Regions from separate parts of the Kitasatospora sp. NPDC028055 genome, predicted to be linked through region 1. Evidence: riboswitches for the same ligand, from Rfam matches in the RefSeq annotation. Region 1 holds a riboswitch; each other region holds the start of a gene.

Evidence for each region. A riboswitch is a leader RNA that binds a small molecule or an ion and turns the genes downstream of it on or off. The one in region 1 is predicted to bind cyclic di-AMP.
Region 2: it holds a riboswitch for cyclic di-AMP, as region 1 does, so the genes downstream of both, AB0F71_RS04225 (NlpC/P60 family protein) here and AB0F71_RS07815 (glycoside hydrolase family 16 protein) in region 1, are expected to answer to the same signal.
Region 3: it holds a riboswitch for cyclic di-AMP, as region 1 does, so the genes downstream of both, AB0F71_RS11525 (transglycosylase family protein) here and AB0F71_RS07815 (glycoside hydrolase family 16 protein) in region 1, are expected to answer to the same signal.
Region 4: it holds a riboswitch for cyclic di-AMP, as region 1 does, so the genes downstream of both, AB0F71_RS24280 (M23 family metallopeptidase) here and AB0F71_RS07815 (glycoside hydrolase family 16 protein) in region 1, are expected to answer to the same signal.

The regions. Positions count from the first base shown of each region.
Region 1 covers NZ_JBEZXE010000004.1:103,878-111,068, reverse strand. The annotation lists gene AB0F71_RS07825 (alpha/beta hydrolase-fold protein) at 17-1,177, shown strand; gene AB0F71_RS07820 (phenolic acid decarboxylase) at 1,296-1,631, opposite strand; cyclic di-AMP (ydaO/yuaA leader) riboswitch at 2,054-2,217, shown strand; gene AB0F71_RS07815 (glycoside hydrolase family 16 protein) at 2,220-3,518, shown strand; gene AB0F71_RS07810 (hypothetical protein) at 3,661-4,323, opposite strand; gene AB0F71_RS07805 (IclR family transcriptional regulator) at 4,496-5,293, opposite strand; gene aceB (malate synthase A) at 5,495-7,147, shown strand.
Region 2 covers NZ_JBEZXE010000002.1:59,273-66,463, forward strand. The annotation lists gene AB0F71_RS04210 (glycosyltransferase 87 family protein) at 1-260, shown strand, start outside; gene AB0F71_RS04215 (hypothetical protein) at 308-1,450, opposite strand; gene AB0F71_RS04220 (NlpC/P60 family protein) at 1,504-2,550, opposite strand; gene AB0F71_RS04225 (NlpC/P60 family protein) at 2,778-3,893, opposite strand; cyclic di-AMP (ydaO/yuaA leader) riboswitch at 3,904-4,060, opposite strand; gene AB0F71_RS04230 (NlpC/P60 family protein) at 4,399-5,433, opposite strand; gene AB0F71_RS04235 (NYN domain-containing protein) at 5,634-6,935, opposite strand.
Region 3 covers NZ_JBEZXE010000007.1:148,859-156,049, forward strand. The annotation lists gene AB0F71_RS11505 (Ppx/GppA phosphatase family protein) at 1-694, opposite strand, end outside; partial or broken gene AB0F71_RS11510 (DUF501 domain-containing protein) at 883-1,398, opposite strand; gene AB0F71_RS11515 (septum formation initiator family protein) at 1,370-1,852, opposite strand; gene eno (phosphopyruvate hydratase) at 2,016-3,302, opposite strand; gene AB0F71_RS11525 (transglycosylase family protein) at 3,591-4,358, opposite strand; cyclic di-AMP (ydaO/yuaA leader) riboswitch at 4,360-4,530, opposite strand; gene AB0F71_RS11530 (cytochrome P450) at 4,741-6,057, opposite strand; gene AB0F71_RS11535 (SDR family NAD(P)-dependent oxidoreductase) at 6,383-6,808, shown strand; gene AB0F71_RS11540 (MazG family protein) at 6,819-7,191, opposite strand, start outside.
Region 4 covers NZ_JBEZXE010000026.1:82,616-89,806, reverse strand. The annotation lists gene AB0F71_RS24300 (hypothetical protein) at 1-286, opposite strand, end outside; gene AB0F71_RS24295 (sensor domain-containing protein) at 418-1,161, opposite strand; gene AB0F71_RS24290 (GNAT family protein) at 1,275-1,862, opposite strand; gene AB0F71_RS24285 (hypothetical protein) at 1,905-2,816, shown strand; gene AB0F71_RS24280 (M23 family metallopeptidase) at 2,872-3,738, opposite strand; cyclic di-AMP (ydaO/yuaA leader) riboswitch at 3,751-3,909, opposite strand; gene AB0F71_RS24275 (YiaA/YiaB family inner membrane protein) at 4,106-4,396, shown strand; gene AB0F71_RS24270 (alpha/beta hydrolase) at 4,499-5,323, shown strand; gene AB0F71_RS24265 (WHG domain-containing protein) at 5,352-5,930, shown strand.

The DNA of each region.
Region 1 (7,191 bases):
TGGGAGCAACTGGAAAATGGGTCTGACGAGCCACAAGGTGCTGGCACTGGCCGTGCTGATGGCGGTCGTGATGATGGTCGGCACGGTCTGGCTCTGGCCCAGACTCGCCCGGAAGAGCTGGCAGGCGGTGCTCGGCCGGATCGGCGCGCTGCTCGCCACCCAGCTGGCGGTGCTCGCCGCGCTCGGGCTGGTGGCGAACAACTACTTCGCCTTCTATAGCAGTTGGGACGACCTGATGGGCACGGGCAGCACCGGCCCGGTGGTCATCCACAACAAGGCGGACGCCTCCGGCCGACTGCTGGTCGAGACCATAGGCCAGGCCTCGGTCAAGGGCGGCGGCGCCATGGGCCGTGAGCCCAGCCAGTCCGGCGAGATCCGCAAGGTCCGGATCGACGGCAAGGAGAGCCGGCTGTCGACCGAGGGCTACGTCTACCTTCCGCCCCAGTACTTCCAGCCCGAGTACGCGCAGAAGCAGTTCCCGGCCGTGATCGTCAGCACCGGCTTCCCAGGAATCGCCGAGAACCTGATCACCCGCTTCAACTACCCGGGCGCCGCGCTCAAGCTGCTGCAGGAGGGCCGGATGCAGCCGACCGTCATGGTCCTGATGCGCCCCTCGCCCGCGCTGCCGCAGGACACCGAGTGCGAGGACATCCCCGGCGGCGCCCAGTCCGACACGTACTTCACCAAGGACGTCCCGTCGGCGATCCAGGCCAGCTACCGGGTCTCGACCGACCCGCAGGCCTGGGCCTTCATGGGCAACTCCACCGGTGGCTACTGCGCGCTCAAGCTGGCCATGCGCCACCCGGACGTCTTCCCGACCGCCGTGTCCCTCTCCGGGTACTACGAGGCGGCCGACGACCCGACCACCGGCGACCTCTTCGGCGGCAGCAAGCAGCGCCGCAACGAGGCCGACCTGATGTGGCGGTTGAAGAACCTGCCGCAGCCGAACGTCTCCGTGCTGCTGGCCGGCACCAAGAAGGGCGACGGCAACTACAAGCAGGACACCGAGGCGTTCATCGACGCCGCGAAGAGCCCGATGAAGGTCTCCTACAGCATGCTCGAGAACGGCGGCCACAACTTCGAGACCTGGAGCGCCCTGCTGCCGTCCTCACTGGAGTGGCTGTCCCAGCACCTCAAGGTCCCGAACCAGCCGGGCCACCCGGGCCAGACCGTCTGACGGCGCCGCCCGCGGAACGCGCAGGACACGCAGGACACGCAGAACGCACGGAACACACCGAACACACCGACCCCCCGGAAGCCGCGGCTCCCGGGGGGTCGGTCCGTTTCGGCGCCGGTCAGGCGACCCGCTCCAGCGTCCCGGTGTGCAACTGGCCGACCCGGCCGCCCTCGCCCTCGAAGGTCCAGAAGGCCCGTACGGTCAGCGCGTTGAGGTCCATCACGTGGCTGACGGTGATCCCGCTCTGTTCCGTCCAGCTGACGAAGTAGATCTCCGGTGCGACCTCGGCGACGTGCAGCCGCACGTCCTCCCACTGGCCCGCCGACTCACCGAGGCCCTCCCAGCGCAGCCGGGTGCCGTCGGCCGAGTAGGAGTTGCGGAAGGCCGCGCCGTTGTCGGCCCGGAAGACGTAGGTGCGGCCGGCGAAGGCGGGCAGGGGCGCGGGCGCGGTCATGGTGGGGCGGAACCTCTTCTCCGGAACGGCGGACGGGTCGTACGGCTCTGGTCGGTGCTCTTGTGCACCGTGGAAAATCCCAGGGCTCCAATTTATCCGACCGGGCGGATACGGGCGGCTCCACGCCACGGATGTCACGGTTCGGCGGTCACGGTTCGGCGGTCACGGTACGGTCCGCCACCGTCGTACCGCGTACAGTGTGCGGTCGGCAGTCCGGGCGGGCCGGACGGGGGGACCGGGCGGCGTCGACTCCGGTGATCAACTCGGCCACCACGCAGCGTCGTTGATCGACACCACTGTGAGCTGTGCGACAACCGGCTTGATCAGGTTGTCCGTCCACGGATGGCCTGCCTAGCCTGCACTCGTCGTCCGCCGTCGCGGACCCCGCCGCCGGGACGCCGAGTCCCGTCCACCCGCCGGCGAGTACCCGAGCACCACAGCGGACGGGAGCGGGGGAACCAAGGTCAGCGCCCGGCCCGTACGCACCAGCGTGCGGGTCGCGGCTAGGGGTGAAGCCGCTCCACAGGCGGCCGGGCAACTGCAGCCCGAATCCGACAGCTCACCTCGCAGGCGTCGCAGAGGATCCCCATGCACCAGCCTGCCCGGCGCCGTCGCGCGCCCCGCCACGCCCGTCCGTCCCACCGCGGCCGCAACGCCGCCCTCGCCACGACCGGGGCGCTCGCCATCACCGGCGCCGGCCTGCTCGGCCTGCCGTCCGTCTCCGGCGCCCAGGCCGCCACCGGCCCGACCGTCACCCAGGACCGGCTCGCCCCCGCCACCATGGTCGCCGGCAAGGCCGGCACCGCCTCGCTGGCCCTGCACTCCTCGGCCTGCTTCACCGCCAAGACCGTCGGCGTCGGCGTCCGTGACGCGCGCGGCACCAACCTGGACTTCCCGGGCAACGCGAGCAACGTGCAGATCTGCCCCGGCGGATTCAACTACACCAGCGCCGCCCGCACCCTGGCCGCCGGGACGTACACCCAGTTCGGTTTCTGGCAGGACCTCGGCGGCGCGTGGCACAACCTGCCCTCGCAGCAGCTGGTGGTCTCGGCCACGGGTACGCCCACGCCGGCCCCCTCCCCGACGGCGACCCCCACCGCGACCCCCACGGCGACCCCCACGGCGACCCCCACCGCGACCCCGACCAGCACCCCGACCGCCACGGCCACCCCGACGACCCCGGCGCCGTCCTCCCCGATCGCGGGCAAGTCGCTGACCTGGTCCGACGAGTTCAACGGCCCGATCAACTGGGGCCAGCGCTGGGTCGGTGACAAGAGCACCTCGTACAAGTACGGGAACCACAACCCGGACGACAACAAGCTCGACTGGCTGAACAAGAACAACGTCACCGTCGGGAACGGCGTCGCCACGTTCACCGCCACCCCGGGCGGCCCCACCCTGGAGAACGGCAAGCAGTCCTGGAACACCGGCTTCCTGACCACCGAGGGCTCCGCCGAGGGCTTCCAGGTCAAGACCGGCGACTACGCCGAGACCCGGGTCAAGCTGCCCGCCGGCACCGGCGCCTGGCCCGCCCTGTGGACCTGGAAGAACGGCAACGGGGAGATCGACTCCTTCGAGTACCACCCCGACAACCCGAACCTGCTGGAGCTGACCAACCACGTCAACCCCGGCAACCCCGACTACTACACCGATGCGAGCGCCGTCGCCGCCGACCAGTGGGTGACCATCGGCACCTACTACGGCGCCAACTCGGTGGACTGGTACGTCAACGGCGTCAAGGTGTTCTCGGACGGCAAGGGCGTCGGGGCCAACTTCTCGGCGTACCTGATCCTCAACCTCTCGGTGAGCGCCGGCAAGTACCACCCGGCGCCGCAGGGGAACGCCCCGATCACCATGGCCGCCGACTACGTCCGCGTCTACCGGTGACCGCGTCTGCCGGTGACCTCGTCTACCGGTAACCACCTGTACCGGTGACCACGTCTACCGGTAACCACGAGCCCGCCCCACCGGTCACCGGGATCCGGCAGCCGCTCGCCGGCGGCCGGTGACCGGTGGGGCGATCCGGCCGTCAGCCCTGGGTCGTCTCGACGACCCGAATGTCGAACGGCTCCCGGTGGCGGATGCCCCCCGGGTCGTCCGCGCTGCGCACCTCGACCGAGCCGCCCGCCAGGACCCCGAGCGGCAGATCGGGGGAGAGCACGACCGGGACGAGGGCGGTCGCGCTGCGCCCCTCCTTCAGCCCGGGGCCGAAGACGCAGCGCACCTGCCTGCCGCGTGCGACGACCTCACAGTCCGTTGGGTAGAACGGGGGGGCCGCGGTGACCCCGTTCGGGAGGGTGACCGTCACCGTGAACGGGGACACGGTGGTGTCCGGGCCCGCGTTGGCGACGAAGGCGTGAATGGTGGTGGTGCCGCCTGGCGACGCCGGGTCCGGGTCGATCCGGACCACCTCCAGGTGCGATGCGGACGGCTTGGCCACCACGGCCGGCAGCGTGGACGCCTCGGGCGCACCCGGCGCGACGACCCCAAGGTCCGGGCGTGGCACCGGGTGCCGCACCGCCCAGGACGGGCCGGCGGCCAGTGCGGCTGCCGCGCAGCCCGCCGTCACCGCCGCGACCCATCCGGCCCGGCCGCCCCATCCGACCTGGCCGACCCATCCGGCCCGGCCGATCAGGCCGATCCGGCCGAACCCCCTGCGCCCCGCGCCGCCCCGTACTCCGTGCTGTGCCACGCCGTTCACCCTGTTCCCGTGCTCCGGCGGCCCGCGCCGTCGCGGGCCGCGTCCGCCCCAGGGTGTCCGAGCCGCCGACGCGGCGGCGCCACAACTCGCCCACCGCCACTCGAACGGCGGGGCGCCGACATCGGCCCGATCGCTCTTGTCGAGGAAGGCTGTTGACTGATCGTCAGGGTGCCAGGACCTGCCCGAGCCGGGCCGCGATCTGGTGCATCACCGGTACCAGTGCAGACGCCCCGGCCTGTTCCTCCAGTGCCCGGATCCGGGCCTCCGGGCCGGACACCGAGAGGGCGGTGGGCGTGGGGGCGCCCGGGACGGCGAGGGCGATGCAGCGGACGCCGATCTCCTGCTCCTGGTCGTCGACCACGTACCCGCGCTCGCGCGCCTCGGCGAGCTGGTCCATCAGCGCCTGCGGGTCGGTGAGGGTGTACTCGGTGTGCGCGGGCAGCGGGTTGGGGCCCAGGACCGCACGCGCTTCGTCCTCGGGGAGCTGGGCGAGCAGCGCCTTGCCGACGCCGGTGCAGTGCGGCTGCACCCGTCGGCCGACCTCGGTGAACATCCGCATCGAGCGCCGCGACTGCACCTGTCCGACGTACACCACCTCGCCGCCCTCCAGCACCGCCAGGTTGGCGGTCTCGCCGGTGGCCTCCATGAGCTCGGCCAGGTACGGGCGGGCCCAGCTGCCGAGCAGTCGGCCGGCCGTCTCGCCGAGCCGGATCAGCCGGGGGCCGAGGGTGTAGCGCCGGGCGGTGTCCTGGCGGACATAGCCCTGCTGGACGAGGGTACGAACCAGTCGGTGGATGGTCGGCATCGGGAGGCCGGAGCTGGTGGAGAGCTCGCTGAGGGTGGCCACGCCACTCGAGTCGGCCAGCGCCTCCAGGAGTTGGAAGGCGCGCTCGACGGACTGCACGCCGCCGCTCGCGCGGTCGGCGCCTGTCGTCGATGCTGTGTCGGGGGTCGCAACCACCGGCGTTCCCTTCGCTGTCGGGGAGGAGTAGAGTCCCGGCGACCTCTTCAACAAACCGTTGAAATTCTGTATCGCGGAAACTAGTCTCCACCTTACAGAATCGAATCCGCCGACAGGCGGGTAACGATCGAGGAAGTACCCGAGGAAGTTCCCACCGGAGCTCCCTTTGCCAGGCTCAACCGTCTTAGGAGTGTCCTGCTCATGGCTGCAGATCAGGGGCCCGTCGGCGCCTCCCCCGCCGCTCCGGTCGTCACTGTCGCCGGACCGCGCGTCCATCGGGCCGAGGAGGTGCTCACCCCGGAGGCGGTCGCCTTCGTCGTGGGCCTCCATCGCGCCTTCGAGGGTCGTCGACAGGAGCTCCTGGCGAGGCGGAAGAGCCGACGGGCCGAGATCGCCCGCACCGGCACGCTGGACTTCCTCCCCGAGACCGCCGACGTCCGGGCCGGCGACTGGAAGGTCGCCGAGGCGCCGCGCGCCCTCCAGGACCGCCGGGTCGAGATCACCGGGCCCACCGACCGCAAGATGGTCATCAACGCGCTCAACTCCGGGGCGAAGATCTGGCTCGCCGACTTCGAGGACGCCACCTCCCCGACCTGGGAGAACGTGGTCAGCGGGCAGGTCAACCTGATCGACGCCTTCGAGGGCCGGATCGACTTCACCAGCTCGGCCGGCAAGGCCTACACCCTCAGGCCCGCCGCCGAACTCGCCACCGTCGTGGTCCGCCCGCGCGGCTGGCACCTGGACGAGAACCACCTGCTGGTCGACGGCGTCCCGGTGGCCGGCGCGTTCGTCGACTTCGGCCTGTACTTCTTCCACAACGCCGCCCGGCTCATCGCCAAGGGCGCCGAGGACCCCAACTCCGGCCCGTACTTCTACCTGCCGAAGACCGAGAGCCACCTCGAGGCCCGGCTCTGGAACGACGTGTTCACCCACGCCCAGGCCGAGTTGGGCATCCCGTACGGCACCGTCCGGGCCACCGTCCTGATCGAGACCATCACCGCGGCCTTCGAGATGGACGAGATCCTGTACGAGCTGCGCGACCACGCGGCCGGCCTCAACGCCGGACGCTGGGACTACCTCTTCTCGATCGTCAAGAACTTCCGCGACGCCGGCGAGCACTACATCCTGCCGGACCGCAACAGCGTCACCATGGCCTCGCCGTTCATGGCCGCCTACACCCGGCTGCTGGTGCAGACCTGCCACAGGCGCGGCGCCCACGCGATCGGCGGCATGGCCGCGTTCATCCCCAGCCGTAGGGACCCGGAGGTCAACGCCGCCGCGCTGGAGAAGGTCAAGGCGGACAAGGACCGCGAGGCCGGCAACGGCTTCGACGGCTCCTGGGTCGCCCACCCGGACCTCGTCCCGGTCGCCCGGGCCTCCTTCGACGCGGTGCTCGGCGAGCGGCCCAACCAGAAGGACAACCCGGGCCCCGCCGAGCCGGTCACCGCCGCCGAACTGCTCGACATCGCCGGCGCCGGAGGCACCTGCACCCGGGCCGGGCTGCACAACGCCGTCCAGGTCGGCGTCCGCTACATCGAGGCCTGGCTGCGCGGGCTCGGCGCGGTCGGCATCTTCAACATGATGGAGGACGCTGCCACCGCCGAGATCTCGCGTTCGCAGATCTGGCAGTGGATCCACAACGGGGTCGTGCTGTCCGACACCGGCGAGAAGGCCACCGCCGAGCTGGTCCGCACCCTGGTCGCCACCGAACTGGCCGAGCTCCGCGCTGAGTTCGGCGACGAGGCCTACCGGGCAGGCCGCTGGCGCGAGGCCGCCCAGCTCTTCGAACAGGTCGCCCTGGCCGAGGAGTTCGCGGACTTCCTGACCCTCCCCGCGCTTCCCCTGCTGGGCTGAGCACCAATCTATCCGTCGGCGCCACCGCTGCCGCCTGCCGGGTC
Region 2 (7,191 bases), on a different contig from region 1:
CGACCATGTTCACCCAGGTCCTGAACAGCGAGCCGCTCGCGGTCGCCGTGCTGGGCCTGCGCAACCTGCTGCTGCTGACCGCCGCCGTGCTCTCCGGCATCCGGCTCTGGCGCTCCACCCGCGCCTCGACGGCCCTGGCGCCCACCGTGGTCCTGGCCGAACCCCCGGCCCTGCCGGCCGCCTCCGCCTACCCGGTCCGCCCGGGCATCGCGTACGAGCAGGACCTGCTGGACGGCATCGACCACCCCGCCGGGCGGTAGCGGCCCAGCCCAAGGTCCCGGCCCTCCCGTGCCCGGCCCTACCAGCCCTAGCCCTTCAAGGCCTCGACCTCGGTCAGCCACAGCCCGGTGAACTCGGCCAGTCCGACGCCCAGTTCGGCCCGCAGCAGCCGGTCCGTCCGGTGCGCCCGGTCCTCGCCCGCCCCGTCGGCCGCGCCGACCGCCCGGTAGAAGGCGACCAGCCGCTGTGCCCCGTACCGGCGGGCGATCAGCTCGCAGGCCAGCCAGGACTGCTCGTAGGCCTGGGCGATGCCGTCGGCGCCCGCGGCGAAGTCCGCGTCGGCGGGCAGCGCGGTGGGCAGCTTCCCGGCGGCGACGTCCCGGGCCAGCTCGGGCGCGATCTGCTGCGGGCGCCGCCCGGAGTCCCGGTAGGCCGTCCAGTCGGCGACGCCCTCGGAGAGCCACAGCGGGGTCCACGCCCGGGTGTCGGCCCGGGTCGCGACATGGGTGGTCTCGTGGGTGACGACCACCTGGCGGCCGAAGTCGCTGAGCTTCGCGAAGGCCTCGGGGTTGACCACCACCCGGTCCGCCGGGGTGTGCCGGGGCGCGCCGGGCGCGGCCACGGTGACCGCCGCCATGCCCGTCCAGCCCGCCGGGTCGGCCTCCAGCAGCCGGGCGAACTGCTGCTCGGTGGCGGGCAGTTCCAGCAGCAGCCGGCCGGGCCAGGCGTCACCCCAGACCGCGCTGACGGCCGGCACCGCCTTGTCCCCCACCGGGACCAGCCCGGCCGGGTCGGGCCCGTCGGCCAGGCCGAGCACCAGGCAGTGGGCTCCGGCGGCGGTGCGGACGGGGCCGAGGTCCCACGGTGCCGGGGGCCCGCCGGTGCCCTCCTCGTGCTCGACCCGCCAGCCGCCCCCGTCCCGGACCAGCTCGATCCGGCGCGGGTACACCACCGGGTACTCGTCGTACCCGGCGATCCGCAGCGCCAGCTCGACGGACGCGTCCTGCCGCTCCGGCCCGGCGGGCGGCGAGAGCACCAGGTTCCGGTACGCCGCCTCGGCCCCGGTGAGCCCCGACCAGACGGGCAGCGAGCGCGCCCGCGCCGCCAGCAGGGCGGTGACCTCGGCCTGCCGGTCGACGGCCCGCCCGCCCGGCGGCGGGGCCACCGGGGGCAACGAGAGCTGGGCCAGCCCGCCGGCCGCCAGCAGCAGCGCGCCGCGCCGGGACAGCACCGGGCGCGCGGGGTCTATCGGGTGGGGGCCGTCCGACCCGGGGGGCGTCGTGCTCAGAGCCGGACCACTCCCGAGACCGGCATCGCGTTGACGCTCTCGTACCGGACCTTGGCGCCGGGGTACGGGGCGTGCACCATCACTCCGCCGCCGGCGTACATCCCGACGTGGTGCATGTCCCGGTAGAAGATCACCAGGTCTCCCGGCCGCGCTTCGGAGAGGCTGATCCGCTGCCCGGCGTACGCCTGGGCCTGCGAGGTGCGCGGCAGGGTCACTCCGGCCTGCCGCCAGCTGTAGTACATCAGACCGGAACAGTCGAAGGCACGCGGCCCGGTGGATCCGTAGACGTAGGGCGAGCCGACCATCCGCACCGCGGCGGCCAGCGCGGCGGCCCCGCGTTCGGAGGCGGCCGGGGCGTTGCCGAGGTCCAGCCGGTCGGTGCCGCGGGTGGCGCGCTGCTCGGCCTCCCGGGCGTCCTGGGCGACCATCCGGTTCCGCTCGGCGGCGCCCAGGCTGTTGAGCAGCTTCTGCGCCGTGGCGAGGCGCTGCTGGATCTGCTGCTTGCTGTCGGCGAGCGAGCGGCGGGCCTCGTCCAGCTCGGCGAGCTTGGCGGCGGTCTCGGTGCGGCGCTGGTCGAGCCGGCGCTGACGGGTGACCAGCTCGTGCAGGGTCTCCTGCTGGCGCTCGGCGGCCTGGCCGAGGGTGCGGGCGCGGGTGAGGTAGGCCTCCGGGTCGCTGGAGAGCATCAGCTGGGCGGTCTGGGTCATCCCGCCGCCCCGGTACTCGGCCCCGGCGACCGTGGCGAGGTCCCCGCGCAGCTCGTTGAGCTGCTCCTGGGCGGTGGCGACCTCGCCCTGGAGGATCGTGGTCTCGCCCTGCAGCCGCTTCTGCGCCTCCTGCGCGGCGTTGTACTTCTCCGAGGCCTGTTCGGCCTCGTCGTACAGCTGCTCGACCTGGGCCTTGACGTCCTTGCGGTCGGGCGCGTCCGGCGCCCCGGGGGCGGCCTGGGCGCTGCCGGCGGTCGCCACGCCCAGGGCCGTGGTGGCGGCCGCGGTCAGTACCAGCGCACGGGCGAGCAGTTGGGAACGACGGTGCACGGGCATGGCGGCAACGGCTCCAGTCCTGCGGCGCGGCCCCGCGGCCGCGCCCCGGTGGGCGGCCGTCGAGCGGGAGTCCGGTGGCAGACGTTAGCGAGTCCGGGCAAGTGAGTCCAAACCCCTACCGACCCGAATATTTGACCCCTAATCGGACACCAGGTCGATCCGCCGGAAAAGCCGCAGGCCCGGCCCTCCGTGACGGAGGACCGGGCCCGTGAACGCGTGGGTGGGGATCAGACCCGCACGATGGAGGACAGCGGCATGTTGGAGACGGCCTCGTAGCGCACCGACGCGCCCGGCTTGGGAGCGTGCAGCACCTGGCCGTTGCCCGCGTAGATGCCGACGTGGTGGGCGTCGCCGTAGAAGATCAGCATGTCGCCGGGCTGGGCCTGGGAGATGTCCGAGCCGATCCGGGTGCCGGCGCCGGCCTGCTCCTGCGAGGTGCGCGGCAGCGACACCCCGGCCTGGTTGAACGCCCAGACCATCAGGCCGGAGCAGTCGAAGGAGCCGGGGCCGGTGGCGCCCCAGACGTACGGGCTGCCGACCTTGGTGGCGGCGGCGGCCAGCGCGGCGGCACCGTGCGAGCTGCCCGGGGCGACCTTGACCGGCGCGGCGGTGGAGCCCGAGCCGAGGTCGCTGCGGCTGTTGTCGCGCGAGGCGCGGTCCGGCGTGGCCGGCTTGGCGGCGGCGGCGGCCTTCGCGGCGGCGTCGGCGGCGGCCTTCTCCTCGGCCGCCTTGATCGCCTGGCGCTCTTGCTCGGTCAGCGTGTTGAGCAGGTCCTGGGCGGCCTTGAGCTTGTTCTGGACCTCGTCCTTGGAGGCCTTCAGCTGCTGGGTCGTGGCCTCCAGCTCGCCGAGCTTGCCCTGGGCCTCGGTGCGGTCCTGGTCCAGCTTGCGCTGCTGGTCCTGCAGCTGCTTGAGCTGGTTCTTCTGGGTGCTGCCCGCCTGGTTCAGCGCGCCGGCCTGGTTGAGGAAGTTGTCCGGGCTGGAGGAGAACATCAGCTGGACCGTCGGGGATATGCCCCCGTTGCGGTACTGCTCGCCGGCGATCTCGGCCAGGCCGCCCTGGAGGTCGGTCACCTGGGCCTGCTGCCGGGCCACCTGGTCCTGGAGGCCGGAGACCTGCTTCTCCAGCTCCTGCTGCTTCTCCTGGGCGGCGTTGTACTTCTCGGTCGCCTGCTCGGCCTGCTCGTTGAGCTGGTCGACCTGCTCCTTGACCTGGTCCTTGGTCGGCTGCGGGTCGGCGTGCGCGCCGGACTGCGCGGAGAGGGCGACGGCCGCGGCGGCGAAACCGGTCAGGATCGAGACGCGGGTACGGCTGGCGGGCTTGGGACGACGATGGGACGCCACGAAGGCGGACTCCTTCTTCCTACTCCCGCCTACCGGGTGAGCTGACGGGTTCGGGCCGGAAGCATGCCCTACGACGCCTCACCGGCCTCACCTACGGCCGACCTGGCGCCGATTCACCCCGGAGGAACGTGTGGTTCCCCGGCTCCGCTCCGCAGCGCCCCCGACTACTGGGCTCCCCTGTCGGGCAGTCGTTGCGACCTGCCCCGCTGTTTCGCGAACTCGGCGGTAACCACCGCCGCCACCCGGGCTGGGTGATCGACTGTGCGGTGGTTCGGGGCACGACCCTAGTAACTGAACCGTGATCGGTTCAAATCCTTGTCAGAAAAAAGACGGAAGATTACCCATGTTCTTTTGTGAAAATGACTGATGGTGATCAGCGCCGCACGCAAAGCTGATCGACTCTCACCGTCCGGCCCATCGGGGACGCACACCCGAAGCGCCACCCCCGATCGGAGGTGGCGCGGATCACAGGGCCGGAACCGGCCCTCGGGGTGGTGCCGGGGCGTCAGATCCGGCGGATCGTGTTGATCGACATCGCGTCGGCCTTCATCACCTTCACCACGTCACCGGTGTGCGGCGCGTGGACCACCATGCCGTTGCCGATGTACATCCCGACGTGGTGCATGTCGCCGCCGTAGATCACCAGGTCGCCCGGCTGGGCGGTGGCCAGCGTCACGGCGGTCCCGATGTGGCCCTGCTCCTGCGAGGTGCGCGGCAGCGAGACGCCGGCCTGACCGTACGCCCAGACCATCAGGCCCGAGCAGTCGAAGGTGGAGGGCCCGGTGGCGCCCCAGACGTACGGCGAACCCTGCTTGCTCATCGCCTTGGCCACCGCCACGGCGGCGTAGCCGCTGGCCGGCGGCAGGTTGCTGAGGTCGACCCGGTCGGCGCCGCGGGAGGCGCGGTCGTCCTGCTGCTGCTGGGCCCGGAGCGCGGCCCGGTCGGCGGCGCTGAGCGAGTTCAGCAGGTCCTGGGCGGCCTTCAACTTGGTGTTGACGTCCGCCTTGGCCTGGTTGAGGTCCTTGGTGGTGGAGTCCAGGGAGGCGAGCACGGCGGCCGCCTCGGCCTTCTCCTGGTCCAGCCGGCGCTGCTGGTCGAGCAGGCCCTTGAGCGCCTCGGTCTGGGTGGTGCTGGCCTGCTGGACGCTCGACGCCTTGTCCAGGTAGCCGGACGGGTCGGAGGAGAGCATCAGCTGCACGGACGGGTCGATGCCGCCGGTGCGGTACTGCTCGCCCGCGACCTGGGCCAGGCCCACCTGGAGCTGGCTCATCTGGTCCTGGCTGCGGGCCACCTGGTCCTGGAGCTGGTCGGCCTGCTTGCGGAGCTGGTCGGCACGCTCCTTGGCGCCGTTGTACTTCTCGGCCGCCTGCTCCTGCTCCTGCTGGAGCTGGTCGATCTGCGCCTTGACGTCGCTCTTGTTCGGCTGCGGCGCCGCGTGCGCGGCGACCTGCGCGGAGAGGGCGACCGCGGTCGCAGCAGCAGCGGTGAGCACGGAGACCCGTGCGCGGCTGGGCTGCTTCGGACGGCGGTGGGAGGCCAAGAGACCGGCTCCTTCTTCCATCGGACTCACCTGATCAGGTGAGATTCCGGAAAATAGGTTTGACGCCAGACCCTAGTGAAGATCTACCCGTTTTGCCACTCCCCCGAAGGCGTGAACTCCGGTTCCCCCACTGACTTCACCGGATCCGCACACCCGCACGGAAACCCCACTGACCTGCCGTCACCGCCTCCGGCCCCAGCTCAGGGCCGGGCCAGCCGGTTCAGCAGCAGCACCGAGGCCACCGGGCGCGCACCCGCCTTCCGCACGCCCTCCGCGACCTCCCGGTCGGTGGAGACCACCACCACCGGGCGGCCCTGCGGCTCGGCCCGGACCAGACGGCGGATCAGCTCGTCCGCGGTCTCGCCGGTCCGGCTGAACCGTACCCGGACCCCGCGCGGCGGCGCCATGATGACCGGTACGTCCAGGTCCTGCCCGTCGAACACACAGGTGACCTCCGCCTGGGTGCGCTGGGCCAGCATCGCCAGCCCGCCCAGCAGCCGGATCCGCTGCTGCTCCAGCGGCAGCGCCGGATACCCGGTCTTGGTCACGTTGTAGCCGTCCACCACCAGGTGCACCTGCGGGATCGCCAGCAGCTGGTCCAGCAGCGCCGGGTCGTCCTCGGCCAGGCCGCGCCGGGCCACGTCGTGCGGCGAGGCCGCCCCCGGCACCACCGCCTCCACCAGGTCCGCCGGGCGGATCTGGGAGACCGGCAGGGCCAGCTCCCGCTGCAGGCCCTGCGCCGACTGCAGCACGGTGTCCAGCAGCAGCCGCAGCCGCATGTCCTCGACGCTGCGGCCCTCCCGGGCCGAGCGGCGGCCCTGCTCGACCGCGGTCTCCAGTTCGGACACCCGGTGCCGCAGCCGCCGCGCCTCGGACTCGGCCGCGCTGCGCTCCCCGGCGGCCTGCGCCCTCGCCGCCTCCAGCTCCCCGGTCACCCGCCGGGTCTCGGCCTGCGCCCGCCGGGTGTCGCTCTCCAGCGACCGCACCTTCTTGCGCAGCGACTCGGCCTCGCGCCGGACGCCCTCGAACTCCGCCCGCTGGCGCTCCAGGTCCGCGCGCGCCGCGGCCCGCACCTCGGCCAGCTCGGCCTGGAGCTTCTCCACCAGCCGGGAGGCCTCCGCCGCCGCGTCCTCGGCGCCGGCCCGCTCGGCCTCCTCGCCCGCCTCGGCGACCAGTCGGCTCCAGCCGGGCGAGCGCACCAGGTAGGCGGCGGCGGCGACGTCCATCGGATCGGCGGCGCCGGGGACGGTCCCCGACTCCAGCGCCTTCACCAGGTCCGGCTGGCCCAGCCGCAGCCGCTCCGCTATCCGCACCCGGAAGGCCGGCTCGGACTCCAGCGCCGCCGCCAGCGCGGTGGCCGCGTACTTGGCCCGCCGCGCGGGGGTGAACTTGACGTACTGACGCAGGCTCTGCGGCAGCTCCCCGGGCGGCAGCCCGCCCAGCGCGTCCGAGGCCAGCCCGACCACCCGCCGGCGCACCCCCTCGGGTAGCGGCCGGTCCAGCTTCTCGGCCGCCCGCTCGGCACCCGCACCGGCCGGGGCCGCGCCGGGGCCCTCCGGGAGCTCGGTCTCGGACGGGCCCGGCTCGGCGGCCGGCTCCGGTGCCGGCGCAGCGGGCTGAAGCCCCTGCGCTTCGCCGGGCTCCCTCGCTGCGTCCACCACGTCCTCGGCTCCGATCCTGGTCCAGCGGGTGCGGCCGCGGCCGCCCCTGTCGTCACGCTCCGTGCGTCTTGTCTGTATTGTCCCGTGCGGTGGACGG
Region 3 (7,191 bases), on a different contig from region 1:
CGGGCAGGTCCTGGGCGATCGCGGACACCGTGGTGACCGTCCCGGCCAGGCCCACCAGGGTGGCCGCACCGGTCAGCGGGACGACCTCCTCGGCCTTGTCCAGCTCGGCCCGCACGTGCGCCCGGGCCTCGGCGATCTGCTCCTCGGAGGGCAGTTCGGCGCCGCCGAAGTGCCGCTCGGTCAGCCGCACGCAGCCGATGTCCACCGAGCGCGCCGCCTGGACCTCCGCCCCGCCGAGCACGAACTCGGTGGAGCCGCCGCCCAGGTCGAAGACCAGGTAGGGGGCGGGGAACTGCCCGCCGGCCAGCTCCTTGGTGGCACCGACGAAGGACAGGTGCGCCTCCTCCTCGCCGCTCACCACCTCGGGCTCGACGCCCAGGATGTCGCGCACGCCCTTGACGTACTCGTCGCTGTTCTCGGCGTCCCGGGAGGCGCTGGTGGCGACGAAGCGGGTGCGCTCCGGGCCGACGCCGAAGCCCGCGATGACCTCCCGGTACTCCCGGCAGGCGGCGAAGGTGCGCTCCAGCGCGTCCGGGTGCAGCCGGCCGGTGCGGTCGACGCCCTGGCCCAGCCGGTTGATGATCATGCGGCGGTCGAGGTCGGTGATCTCGCCCGTCTCCGGGTCCAGGTCGGCGACCAGCAGCCGGATCGAGTTGGTGCCGCAGTCGATCGCGGCCACCCGGGTCGTGCTCACTCGGACTCCTGCTCCGCCGCCGCGTCCTGCGCCGCCGCGGCTTCCTGACCCGCCGTGGTCTCCTCGGCGGCGCGCTTCTTCGCCGCCCGCTCGGCGGCCTTCTGCTGCTTGGCCGCGATCACGGCCTCGTGGTCCTGGTCCTTGGCGCGGTTGCGGGCGACCCGCTCACCGGCGGCCTGGACCTCGGCCGGGGAGACGCACGGGCCCTTGGCCCACCAGTCCTCCAGCATGCCGATCGCCTCGTCGCCGAGCGGGTTGACGCCCTCTCCGGCCGCCAGCGAGTGGCCGACCAGCACGTGCAGGCACTTCACCCGGTCCGGCATGCCGCCGGCGCTCGGGAAGCCCTCCAGCACCTCGATCGCGTCACGCCGGGCGATGTAGTCCTCGTGCGCCTTCTGGTAGGCGGCGGCCAGCTCCGGGTCCTCGGCGAGCCGGGCCGTCTGATCCTTCATCACACCCTCCGCCTCCAGGGTGCCGATCAGCGAGGCGGCCTTGGGGCAGGTCAGGTAGTACAGCGTCGGGAACGGCGTGCCGTCCGGCAGCCGGGGGGCCGTCTCCACGACGTCGGGGTTGCCGCAGGGGCAGCGGTGCGCCACGCCGCGCAGGCCGCGCGGCACCCGGCCGAGCTGGGCGGCGATGGCCGCGACGTCGGCGTCGGAGACGGCGGGGTGGTTCTCAGTGGTCATGGGGGGTGGGGTCTCCAACGGAGGACGGGGGGAGCGGACGGGGTGCGGCGGGAGCCAGCGCGACGGTGTCGGCGGCGTCCACCGAGTCCCAGATGCTGGTGTACCAGGGCTTGGCGGCCTTCGCCGGGCCGGCGGCCGCGTCGGCGGCGGGAGCGGCCGAACCGGCCGGGGCGGAGGGCTGGGCGGCTGGACCGGCCGGGTCCACCGCGATGTACGGGGTCTCCCCCGGCACCGCGTAGTGCAGCCGGGCGCGGGCCTGCGCCTTGACGTACTCCGGGTCCTGCCAGCGTGCCTTGTCCCGGCGCAGCTGGTCGACCTGCTGGCGCGCGTGGTCGGCCTTCGCCCGCTGGGCGGAGATCTCGGCGCGCTGGGAGATGAACTGCCGCGTCGGGTAGGCCAGGATCGCCACCAGCGAGCAGAGCACCAGGACCAGGACGGTCGCCCGGCTCGTGAACCGAGGCCGGGCCGCCAAGCCCGGGATCCTCCAGCCAGCCATCTCCCGTATCCCCTCCTGGTCGCGACGGTGCCCCGCCGTCCACCCTACGGGGTGAGCGGCGGGGCACCGGTCAGGCGTGCGCTACCGGGGGCCTCGGGCCCCCGGCGGCCGGGCCGGACGTCGCCCGGCCCGGGCGTGCTCAGCCCTCGTGCTTGAACCGCGGGAAGGCGCCGCGGCCGGCGTACTCGGCGGCGTCGTCGAGGATCTCCTCGATGCGCAGCAGCTGGTTGTACTTGGCGACGCGCTCGGAGCGGGCCGGGGCACCGGTCTTGATCTGGCCGCAGTTGGTGGCGACGGCCAGGTCGGCGATGGTGACGTCCTCGGTCTCGCCGGAGCGGTGCGACATCATGCAGCGGTAGCCGTTGCGCTGGGCCAGCTCGACGGCGTCCAGGGTCTCGGTCAGCGAGCCGATCTGGTTCACCTTCACCAGCAGCGCGTTGGCGGTGCCGGTCTCGATGCCCTTGGCCAGGCGGGCCGGGTTGGTGACGAACAGGTCGTCGCCGACCAGCTGGACCTTGTCGCCCAGCTTGACGGTCATGGCCTTCCAGCCGTCCCAGTCCGACTCGTCCAGCGGGTCCTCGATGGAGACCAGCGGGTAGGAGGCGACCAGCTCGGCGTAGTACTCGATGAGCTCGGCGGAGGTCAGCGCCTTGCCCTCGAACTGGTAGGCGCCGTCCTCGTAGAACTCGGAGGCGGCGACGTCCAGGGCGAGCGCGATGTCGCGGCCGGGCACGTAGCCGGCCTTCTGGATGGCCTCGGTGATGAGGTCCAGGGCCTCGCGGTTGCTGTCCAGGTTCGGCGCGAAGCCGCCCTCGTCGCCGAGGCCGGTGGACAGGCCGCGCTCCTTCAGCACGCCCTTGAGGGTGTGGTAGACCTCGACGCCCCAGCGGACGGCCTCGGAGAAGGACTCCGCGCCGATCGGGGCGATCATGAACTCCTGGATGTCGACGTTGGAGTCCGCGTGCGAGCCGCCGTTGAGGATGTTCATCATCGGGACCGGCAGGACGTGCGCGTTCGGGCCGCCCAGGTAGCGGAACAGCGGCAGGTCGCTGGCCTCGGAGGCGGCGTGCGCGACGGCCAGCGACACGCCCAGGATGGCGTTGGCGCCGAGCGAGGACTTGTCCGGGGTGGCGTCCAGGTCGAGCATGGCCTGGTCGATCAGGCGCTGCTCGGTGGCGTCGTAGCCGACCAGCTCGGGGCCGATCTGCTCGATGACGGCCAGGACGGCCTTCTCCACGCCCTTCCCGAAGTAGCGGTTCTTGTCGCCGTCGCGCAGTTCGAGCGCCTCGAAGGCGCCGGTCGAGGCACCCGACGGAACAGCGGCACGACCCGTGCTGCCGTCGTCGAGGCCGACCTCGACCTCGACCGTGGGGTTGCCGCGGGAGTCGAGGATTTCACGGGCTACGACGACATCGATGGACGGCACGAAGCATCTCCTTGCGGAAGCAGGGTCCGGCTGCGGGTGGTGCCGTCGGCCGGACGATTGCGGAGTCGTTACGACCAGAGCCTAACCGCCCGGGCTCCCGGGGCCACGTCGGCCTGGGCTGCGTCTCACCGTGTGGCCCGGCTACCCACCGGTAGTTCACCTGCTCGTCCCGGCGCGTCCCACCGGGGCGGGCGGACGCGGACGTAGGGGGCCGCCGGGCGCGGCCCCCTACCTGTCCAGCGTGTCGTCACCTGTCCAGCGTGTCGTCCGCCGTGGAAACGGTCCGGCTCAGCCCAGGTGCAGGACCTGGCCGGGCACGATCAGGTCCGGGTTGCCGCCGACCGTGCCGCGGTTGCCGTCGTACAGCGCCTGCCAGCCGCCGGACACGCCCTGGGCGGTGGCGATGCCCGACAGGGTGTCGCCGTCCCGGACGGTGTAGTCGTGGCCGGTCGTGGCGGCCGGGGCCTGGGCGGCCCGCGGGGCGGCGTGCTTGGGGGCGTACTGCTGCGCCGACGGGTCGGCGGGCTTCTCGGCCTGCTTCGGCGCGGCGTGCTTCGGCGCGTACTGCTGGACCGGCTTCGACTGGGCGGGCTTCGCGGCGGCCTTGGGAGCCTGCTGCTGGGCCTGCTGCTTCTGCGGCTTGGCGTCCGAGGAGGTGTCCACCTCGGCCGAGGCGCCGCCCTTGCTCAGGCCGGCCTTCTTGGAGCAGACCGGCCAGGCGCCGGGGCCCTGCGAGGCGAGGACCTTCTCGGCGACCGCGATCTGCTGCGCCTTGCTGGCCTGGTTGGCCTGCGCCGCGTACGCGGTGCCGCCGTACGCCTTCCAGGTGCTGGGGGTGAACTGGAGGCCGCCGGAGAAGCCGTTGCCGGTGTTGATGCTCCAGTTGCCGCCGCTCTCGCACTGGGCGACGGAGTCCCAGACGGAGGCCGGGGCGGCGGAGGCACCGGTGGCGGTGAGGAGCGGCAGTGCGAGTCCGACGCCGGCCACACCTGCGACGGCGATGGCCTTCTCGGCCTGGGTGCGACGACGATGACGGCCAGTTCCAACGAACAGCATGAAGGTCCCTCTCCGCACGCCTGCGAGGTGAGCTGTCGGGTTCGGACCGGGAGGTGGCCCGGCCGCCGTCTGCGGAATCGATTCCGCGCGGGCGGCTTCACCCCGAGCCGTGGAGGAACGGCAACAAACCTGGTTCCCCCGCCCCTGCCCAGGGTTCTGGTCGGTTTCCCGTGACGCGGCGGGCAGGATTCGGCGTCCCGCGCACGAGGTCCGCAGCTGCGAACTCCACGGAGACTAGACAGATCCTCAGACGAATCACAAGCTCATATCACCGACATCACACCAGAATTACGGCCCGTGTTCGATCGCCTACCAACGGCGGGTCTTTGTCCGGTTTGATGGGCGTTCATACCGCCGCTGGTGGCCGGTTCCGGATGCCCCGTCAGCGTGTCGCCGGCTCAGGAAGGCCGTGCGGCGACCTGAGCTCCGGACTGAATTCGACCGGAAGTTCGCGCAATCCACGCATGATCAGGCCACCCCGCCAGCGCAGATTCTCCGGGCTTTCGGCCAGTCGCAGATCGGGCAGCCGGGAAAGCAGCGTGGCCAGCGCGGACCGCCCCTCCAGCCGGGCCAGCGGGGCGCCGATGCAGTAGTGGATGCCGTGCCCGAACCCCAGGTGGGGGTTGTCGCTCCGGGCCAGGTCGAGGGTGTTCTCGTCGGAGAACCTGGCCGGATCGCGGTCCGCCGCCGCCAGCACCACCAGCACCGGATCCCCGACCGGGATCTCCACCCCGCCGATGGTCAGCGGACGGGTCGCGAACCGCCAGGTCGCCAGCTCCACCGGCCCGTCGTAGCGCAGGAGTTCCTCGATCCCGGTCTCCAGCAGCGCGGTCTCGCCGCGGGCCACCGACTCCTGCAGCAGGGCCCGCTGCCCGGGATTGCGCAGCAGCGCGTACGTGCCGTTGCCGATCAGGTTCACCGTCGTCTCGAACCCGGCGAAGAGGAGGATGAAGGCCATCGCGGCGGCCTCGTTCTCGGTCAGGTGCTCGCCGTGGTCGCTCGCCCGGATCAGGCCGGAGATCAGGTCGTCCCCGAGGTCCGCCCGCTTGCGGTGGATCAGCTCCAGCAGGTACGCCCGCATCCGCTTCACCGCCCGCCCCACACCGCCGCGTTGGCCGCCCGCTTGGCCCGGCTTGGTGTGGCGCAGCATCATTCCGGCCCAGTCGCGGAAGTCGTCCTGGTCCTCGGCCGGCACGCCCAGCATGTCGCAGATCGCGTAGATGGGGAGCGGGAACGCGAACTCGTGGATCAGGTCCGCCGAACCGCGCTGCGCGAAGCCGTCGATCAGCCGGTCGGTCAGCTGCTGGACCCGCGGCTCGAACTCGGCCACCCGGCGCGGGGTGAACGCCTTCGCCACCAGGCGGCGCAGCCGGGTGTGGTCCGGCGGGTCGATGTTCAGCAGGTGGGTCATCAGGTCCGCCTGCCGCTCCCCCGGGATGCCCACCCGGCCGGTGCGGTGCGCCTGCTCGCTGTGGTGCGCCGGGTTCTTCGACAGCCGGCTGTCCGCGAGCGCCTGCCGGGCGTCCGCGTAGCGCGTCACCAGCCAGGCCTCCACCCCGCTCGGCAGCTTGGTGCGGTGCACCGGCGCGTGCTCGCGCAGCCAGGCGTAGGCGGGGTACGGGTCGGCGGCGAACTCCCAGGTGAAGAGCTGCGGGTCGGGCTGGGCGGCGGGCTGGGCGCCCTCGGGCTGAGCTGGCATGGGTCGACCGTAACCGCTGGACCGGACGGGCCCGGACCACCGGCGGACGCGCCCCCGCCACCGGCCGGAGGTCACCGCCGCGACCGGCCGGAGGTCACCGCCGCGCGAACCGTCCGTGACCGGCACGCGAGCGGGACGCCGACACTCCGTGGACGGCTCGTGGACGCCGGGTGGACAGGCCTTGGCCAGCTCTTGGCCGGGCGGCAGGCGTGAGCCTGGTCACCTGCGGGGTAATCCCTGTTGCGGAGGGTCAGGACGTGCCTACGATCCTCCGAAGTACGCGCGGGCGCCGGTGCGGTGCCGCCCGCAGGGAGGAGCTGGACCAATGACGGTCAGCGGAGCAGTCGTCGTCATCGCGGTACTCGCGGGCGGTTCGGGGGCCGACCTCGCCCGCCGGTTCACCGCGGCCGACGCCGCCGGGATGCTGATCGCCGACACCCACGTCGGCGTCGCCGAGGACCTCGCCGCCGAACTCGACCGGCCGGGCTGCCCCGTGGTCGGCGTCTCCGGCGACGTCCGCCGGCCCAGCGACGTCGCCGCCCTGGTCGACACCGCCGAGAAGCACTTCGGTCCGATCGACCTCTTCTGCGTGGCGGGCCCGAAGGGCGAGCGGATCGTCTCCCTCGCCGACCTGCCCGCCCACCTCGACCTGGAGCGCCTCGCCGAACTGGTCGTCCTGATCGGCGAGGCGATCGGCGAGCTCGTCCCGCCGCAGCGGTCCGCCTCGGAGCGCACCGCCACGGCGGCCTGAGCCGCCCCCACTACTCCGGCTTGAGCCCCTCGGCCGCGCGCACCGCCTCCCGGTAGCCGCGCGCGGCCGAGCGCAGCGCCGCGTCCACGTCCACCCCGGCGTCGTGCGCCCGCTGCACCACCGCCAGCAGCAGTCGGCCCACCGACTCCGCGGTCAGCTCCGCCGGCAGCTCGTACGGCTCGTCCGGCACCTGTGCGAAGCCCGCCCGGCGCACCCGGGACACCAGCTTCGCCGCGTACGCCAGCGCCGGCAGCCCGGCCGGGACGCCGTCCAGGACGGACTCCCGGTCCGCCTTCTCGGCCGCCTTCAACTGCTCCCAGTTCGCCTCCACCTCGGCGGCGCCCTCCGCCTCGACGTCCCCGAACACGTGCGGGTGCCGGTAC
Region 4 (7,191 bases), on a different contig from region 1:
GTGGGCGGGCGGCCATCGCGACGGCCATCGACGCCCGGGCGGCCAGGGCCCGGGCGGCCAGCTCGGGCGGCGGCACCGCGTACGCCGGGTCGACGGCGATCACCCGGCAGCCCAGCTCGCGCGCCTCGGCGGCCAGGCCGGACGCACCGCCCGGGCAGTCCAGCAGCGGGCCGGGCAGGGCGGCGAGCCGGGCGCGGGTCAGGCCGAACAGGGCGCAGTACTCGTCCAGCGGGCGGGAGGTGACCAGGACGTCCGGCGCGGGCACGGGGGTGGGGGCGGTCGCCACCCGGTCATCCGAACACGGGCCCGCCCCACCCGCATCCGGAGCGCGTCCGGAGCACGGGCGGGGCGGGGGCGGCGCAGGGGCGGGAGTACGTGGGAGGTGCGGGAGTACGTGGGAGGACGCGGGGCCGGGCCTCAGCGGCCGAGCAGCCCCCGGGCGGCGGCCCGGTTGACGTTGGTCAGGCCGCGGACCAGCCGCGCGGTGAGGAAGATCAGCAGCACCCCGATCGCCGAGAACGCGGCGATCTGCCAGGTGCCCTCCACGTAGTAGACGTGCCGGACGTGGTGGCTGTCGGTGAAGTCGAACAGCTGGTACCCGCGCCAGGGGGTGTAGCGCGGGAAGACCCAGTGGTAGAGCGGGTAGAGCGCCATCGCCCAGCCGAGCAGCAGGAACGTCAGCGTGAGGCAGAAGCTGAACACCGCCCAGGGGAACATCACCACCTGGTACAGCACGGCCTTCCAGCCCGCCCCGTCGGCCAGCCGCGCGGTGACCGAGCCCCAGCCGCCCGGGCGGACCTGGCGCACCGGCGCCGGGCCGGGCACGTCCAGGGCGAGCATCCCGCGCACCCGGGCCCGCTCGGCCCGGCCGAAGCCCCGGGCGGTGCTGGTCAGGGCGGCCAGCACCGGCAGGCCGAGGACGGTGACGAAGGTGCCGACGCCGAGGCAGAACAGGACGATCGCGAGGACGAAGCCGACGATCGCGACCGGCAGCCCGGTGAGCGCGTAGCCGACCTCGCGGTAGTAGTGCCCGGAGAACGGCGCCCGCCAGAAGCCGGGCGGCTCCTCGGTGCGGTGGGCCCGGGCCGGGCGGGCCCCGTCGTCGCCGTAACCGCCCGGGGCGTCCCATCCCTGACCCAGCGTGCTGCCGCTGCTGCTCATTTCCCGGTCCCCGGCCCCTCGTCGTCCTGGTCTTCCGTACGTGCTGACGTGGTCCAGTCTGGCCGGGGCGCGGCCCGGCAAACATCCGGCCGACCGGCGGATCGGCGGTGGGGTTAACCCCCCTGCGGTGGGCCGGCCGGGCCGGACCACTCGTCGGCGAGCAGTGCGTACCGGTACGAGTCGCGCCAGGCGCCGCCCTTGTACAGGTCGTGCCGGACGCGCCCCTCCAGCCGGAAGCCGAGCCGGGTGAGCACCTTGGCCGAGGCCTCGTTCTCCACGTCGACCCGGGCGGCCAGCCGGTGCAGGCCGAGCACCCCGAAGGAGAGCTCGCAGAGCAGTCCGGCGATCTCGCCCGCGTAGCCGCGGCCCCACACCGGGCGGCTCAGCACGTAACCGAGGTGGGCGGAGCGGTACTTGCCGAGGGTGAGGCTGGCGTGCGCGATCGGCAGCGCGTCCTCCGGGTCCTCGGCGTCCTCGCGCCGGACGACGGCGAGCCGGTAGACGCCCCGCTCCTCGGCCATCGCCTCCTCCAGGTAGAGCTCGAGCTGGTCCGCGCAGGTCTCGCGGTCGCGCGGCTCGAAGGGGAGGTAGCGGGTCACCTCCGGGTCGCCGTACAGCGCGTGCAGCGCGTCCACCTCCTCCGGGGTGTGGCGGTACTCGCGGAGGGCGAGCCTGGGGCCGGCGAGGCGTACGGGGACCATGGCTGCCGACCCTACCGGCGTCCGGCGGCTACCGTTCGGAACATGAACGACGAAGACCTGCGGCTCGCCCCGCGCACCAGGGCCGCCGACCTGCTCGCCTGGGCGGCCGGCCAGGACCGCGCGCCGGTGGCCGAAGCGCCGCTGCGCGCGGTGCTGGCGCTGCTGGAGCTCGGCGGGGGCAGGATGCACGACGGCTGGCCCGAACTCACCTCCGACGAGGTGGAGCACCTGCTGTACGAACGGCTCCACCTCTACGTCCAACCCGCGCCGGAGGAGGACCCGCTCGCGTACGGCGAGGCCGTACGGCTGCTGGTCGACCACCAGCGGGCGGCGAAGCGGCTCAACGCCAAGCGCCAGGAGCGGCTGCACGCCGAGGCCGAGTGGCAGGGCGAGGTCGCGGCGGGGCTGCTGCGCCGCGCCGACCTGGTGACCTGGCCCCGGCTGTACGCGGTGCTGCTGCACGCCCACGGGGTGGACGTGACGGACCCGGCGGCCGTCCGGGACTGGCTGGCCGGCTTCGCGGCGCTCGACGAGGAGCAGCGGCTGGCCGGGTACGAGGCGCTGACGCCGACCGGCTGGCTGGACGACCCGGACGAGCAGGGCTGGGGGCCGGGCCGGGTGCTGTCCGTCGGCATGGCCACCGACGGCGCGCGGCTGCTGCTGGAGCAGGGCCTGATGCGGCGCAGCTACCGCAACCTGGCCGAGCTGAACGCGCTGGGGCGCCCGATGCCGGACGAACTGGCCGGTGGCTTCGAGGAGTTCGAGGCGGCGGCGACCGAGGCGGCGCTCGACCTGCTCGGCGAGTGGACGGTGCCCGGGCTGCCGCGGCTGCTGGTGGAGGAGTTCCCGGAGCTCGCGCCGGAGCCGGGGGCGGCCGAGATCGACGCCTACCTGGCGCAGCTGCCCGCGGACGAGGAGGAGCAGCCGGAGGAGCCGGAGCTGGAGCAGGAGTGAGCTGACGTGGCAGGGCCCCGGGCGCGCCGCCCGGGGCCCTGCCGCGTCATCGGTCCTACGGGGTGAGGCCGCGCTGCTGGAGCCAGGTCTCCGGGTCGACCGGGGCGCCGCCGCCGGGGCGGACCTCCAGGTGCAGGTGCGGGCCGGTGACGTTGCCGGTCGCGCCGACCTTGCCGATCTGCTGGCCGGCGGTGACCTTGCCGGAGCCCTTGATGATCGAGGAGAGGTGGCAGTACCAGATCTCGGTGCCGTCGGGCAGGGTCTCGACGATCCGGTAGCCGTACGAGCCGGACCAGCCGGCCGAGGTGACGGTGCCCTGACCGACGGCGTAGACCGCGGTGCCGGTGTCGGCGGCGAAGTCCAGGCCGGTGTGCAGGTGGGCCCAGTAGCGGGCGCTCTGGCCGTAGTGGGCGGAGAGGTTGTAGTCCTTCACCGGCAGGGTGAGGGCGGCGGCCTTGGCCCGCTCGGCCTCCTCGGCGGCGCGCTTGGCCTCCGCCTCCTTGGCGGCGGCCTTGGCCTCGGCCTCCTGGGCGGCCTGGACCCGGGCGCCCTCCTCGGCGGCGGTGCGCTGGCTGTCGGCCTGCTGCTGGATCCGGGCGGCGAGCGCGAGGCCGGGGTCGGCGGCCAGGGCGACGGGCGTCTCGTCCGGGGCCTCGACGGCGGGTGCGGCGGCCGGGGTCGCGGAGGCGAAGCCGGTGGCACCCAGGGTGGCGGCGACGGCGGTGACGCCGAGCAGCGGGGAGGCCCCGCGGGTCTGACGCGGCATCCGGTGGCGGTTGGCCTCGGCCTCCGGGGCGAACGGCTCGGCCGGTCCGGCGGACCCGCCGTCGCGGGGCTCGGCGCCGTGCGGGCCGGGGTGGTCGAGGAGCTGGGTACCGGCTGCGGGGCCGGCCGGGTGTGCCGGAGTGTGCGTCGACGCCACGGAGGCGCGCTCCTTTCCTTCCTTCGCGCCTACCGGGTTAGCTGACGGGTTCGGAGCAGGAAGGTCTCCTACGGCCGGGCCGGAGCCCCGCCGATTCACCCCAAGGAACGTGGTTCCCCGGCTCCCTGACCTGCCCGGAGGCCGGTCGGCGGGATTAGGCGACGGCGCACGGTGCCGTCTGGGTACGGCGTTGACGACCGCGCTGCGTTATCAAACGTTAATCCTAGGACGCTCTGATTCCAAGCCATCCGCCCGGGGCCACTGTGGAACAGGTGATCGGACGTCAACGAACGACCCCTCAGCCACCGGGTCCATCTGAGTACTCCTACTCATGTGCGACCCGGCCGCCCCATCGCATCCTGGCGCCATGAGCGCACCGATGCAGTCACGGACAACGGCCGCGTACTTCGTCCAGGCCGTCCTCTCCTTCGCCCTCTCCGGCACCGCCCTCGCCGCCGGGATCGCCTACCTGCCGGTGGGCGGCTGGACCCGGGCCTTCCTCGCGATCGGCCTCCTCTACGCCGTCACCTCCTCGTTCACGCTGGCCAAGGTGATCCGGGACCGGCAGGAGTCCTTGGACACCGTCGCCCGGGTCGACCAGGCCCGGCTGGAGAAGCTGCTCAGCGAGCACGACCCCTTCCGGGTCGAGGGGGCGTGAACGGGAAGCGTCCTCGGCATCGGCCGAATGCTTGACGGCTAAGGCTATTAGCCTTAGCTTTATGGCTACAGGCAGAAACGAGCGAGCCGGCGGAGGCCCACCATGAACGGCACCAGCACCCCGAGCACCCAGTTCCTCGACGTCCCCGGCGGCCGCCTCGCGTACGACGACACCCGGCAGGGCGACGGCACCCCCGTCGTCCTCCTCCCCGGGATGCTCGACTCCCGCCACGCCTACCGGCACCTGCACCCGCTGCTCACCGCCGCCGGCCACCGGGTCGTCACCATGGACCTGCGCGGCTTCGGCGACTCCTCGATCGTCTGGGACGACTACGGGCCCGCCGCCATCGCCACCGACGTCCTCGCCCTGCTCGACCACCTCGGCATCGAACGGGCCGTCCTGGTCGGGCAGTCCTACACCGGGGCGACGGTCGTCAAGGTCGCCGGCGACGCACCCCAGCGGGTCGCCGGGATCGCCCTGATCGACGCCTTCGTCGAACACCGGGCCAACGCCCTCATGCGGGGCGTCATGGTCGTCATGGGCGCCGCCATGGTCCGGTGGCCCGGCGTCTGGGGCTTCTACCTGCGCAAGATGGCCTACCCCGGCCCCCGCCCCGCCGACCTCGACGGCTACGTCGACGGGCTCGTCGCCGCCCTGCGCACCCCCGGCCGGCGGACCGCCACCCGCGGCCACGTCACCGGCGACTCCGCACCCGTCGGCTGGTGCGCGGCCGTCCGCTGCCCGGCCCTCGTCCTCATGGGCAGCAAGGACCCCGACTTCCCGAAGCCCGAGGCCGTCGCCGACCTCCAGGCCGAGAAGCTCGGCGCCCGCAAGGTGATGATCGAAGGGTCCGGGCACTACCCGATGGCCGACAACCCGCAGGCCGTCGCCGACGCCCTGCTGCCCTTCCTCGCCGAACTCGCCTGAACCCCGCCCGTACGGAGAGAACGAAGCCATGCCCCGCGTAGGACTGACCCCCGACCAGGTCGTCGACCACGCCCTCGCCCTCATCGACGACCAGGGCGGTGAAGCCCTCACCCTCGCCTCCGTCGCCACCCGGGCCGGCGTCGCCACCCCCTCGCTGTACAAGCACGTCAGTGGCGGACTCGGCGAGTTGCGGCGCCTCATCGCGGTCCGGGTCACCGAGGAGCTCGCCGACCGGCTCGCGGACGCCGCCGTCGGCCGCAGCGGGGACGACGCCGTCACCGCCGTCCTCCGCGCCTACCAGGCCTACGCCACCGCACACCCCCACCGCTACGCCGCCCTCCCCCAGGCCCCCCAGCCCGACGACGACCTCACCCGCGCCGCCACCCGGCTCGTCGGCGTCATCGTCGCCGTCCTCCGCGGCTACGGCCTCGACGGCCCCGAAGCCATCCACGCCGCCCGCACCGTCCGCTCCCTCGCCCACGGCTTCGCCTCCCTCTCCATCGCCGGCGCCTTCCAACTCGCCGAGGACCCCACCACCACCCACGACCGCCTCATCACCACCCTCACCACCGCCCTCCACACCTGGCCCGGGACGGCCACCGCCTAGAACACGCCCCGCGGCTCAGGCCGGGCCGGCGACGCTCCCCCAGCCTTCGGCCGGGAGGTGCCCCCACCGCAGAGACCCCCGGCCGAAACCCGGGCAGCACCCCGTGAGAAAGGGGCCACCGGGCGCCCGGTGGGTGCGCCAGAAGTCGGCCCCATCGACTTCTGGCGCGAGGCAGGCCGAGAAGGGGCCTTCCGGCGCGGGCAACCGGGGCGCTGGAAAAGCGCGGCCCCACCAGGCGGGCGCCTCCGCGAGGGAAGTCGGCCCAGCCGACTTCCTGATACGCAGAAACGGCGGAGGGAGCACGGAGCTACGGGCCTCGGCGGGTGGCGGCGCCTACTGGGCTCGGGCGCGCGTCAGAAGTCGGGCGGACCGACTTCTGGTGACCGCAGGCCCAGAACGGGCCTGGCGGTGACGACCGGAACGCAGCAGCACGCAGACCAGGCAGAGGAGAACGGGCTGCGGGGCGGCAGGTGTCGGCGGGCGGGCAAGCCGGGAAGTGCCCAGGAAGTCGGCCCGGCCGACTTCTCGCGCAGCACCCCGTGGGAAAGAGGCCACCGGGCGACCGGCCGCGACTCTCTGGCCGCAGAGAAACGCGGCGGCGGCAGTGAGCGCGCCAGAAGTCGACCCCATGGACCTCTCGCGCGAGGCAGACCGAGAAGAAACCTTCCGGCAGAGGTAGCCGGGCCATTGAAAGAGTGCGGCCCCACCGATCGACGAGATCAGGCGGGCGGCCCCTCTGCGAGGAGGCCGACTCTCCCACGGGCGGGGGCTGCGCGCGAGAAGTCGGGCCGGCCGACTTCCTGTCACGCGGAAACGGCGGAGGGAGCACGGGGCTTCGGCGGAGGGCGGCGCCTACTCGGCGCGGGCGGCCGGGGCTCGGGCGCGCACCAAAAGTCGAGCGGGCCGACTTCTGGTGACCGCAGGACCAGAACAGGCCTGCCGGAGACGGCCGGAACGCAGCAGCACGCAGACCGGGCACAGGAGAACGGGCTGCGGGGCGGCAGGTGTCGGCGGGCGGGCAAGCCGGGAAGTGCCCAGGAAGTCGGGCCGGCCAACTTCCTGTTACGCGGAAACGGCGGGGGAAGCACGGGGCTCCGGCAGATGGCGGCGCCTACTCGGCGCGGGCGGCCGGGGCTCGGGCGCGCACCAGAAGTCGGGCGGGCCGACTTCTGGCGTCAGCGGGCCACCTGCCCCGAACCGTCGGGGCGAGGACACGCAGCAAGGAAACGCAGCAGCATCGGCGAACGGGGCTCGGGCGCGC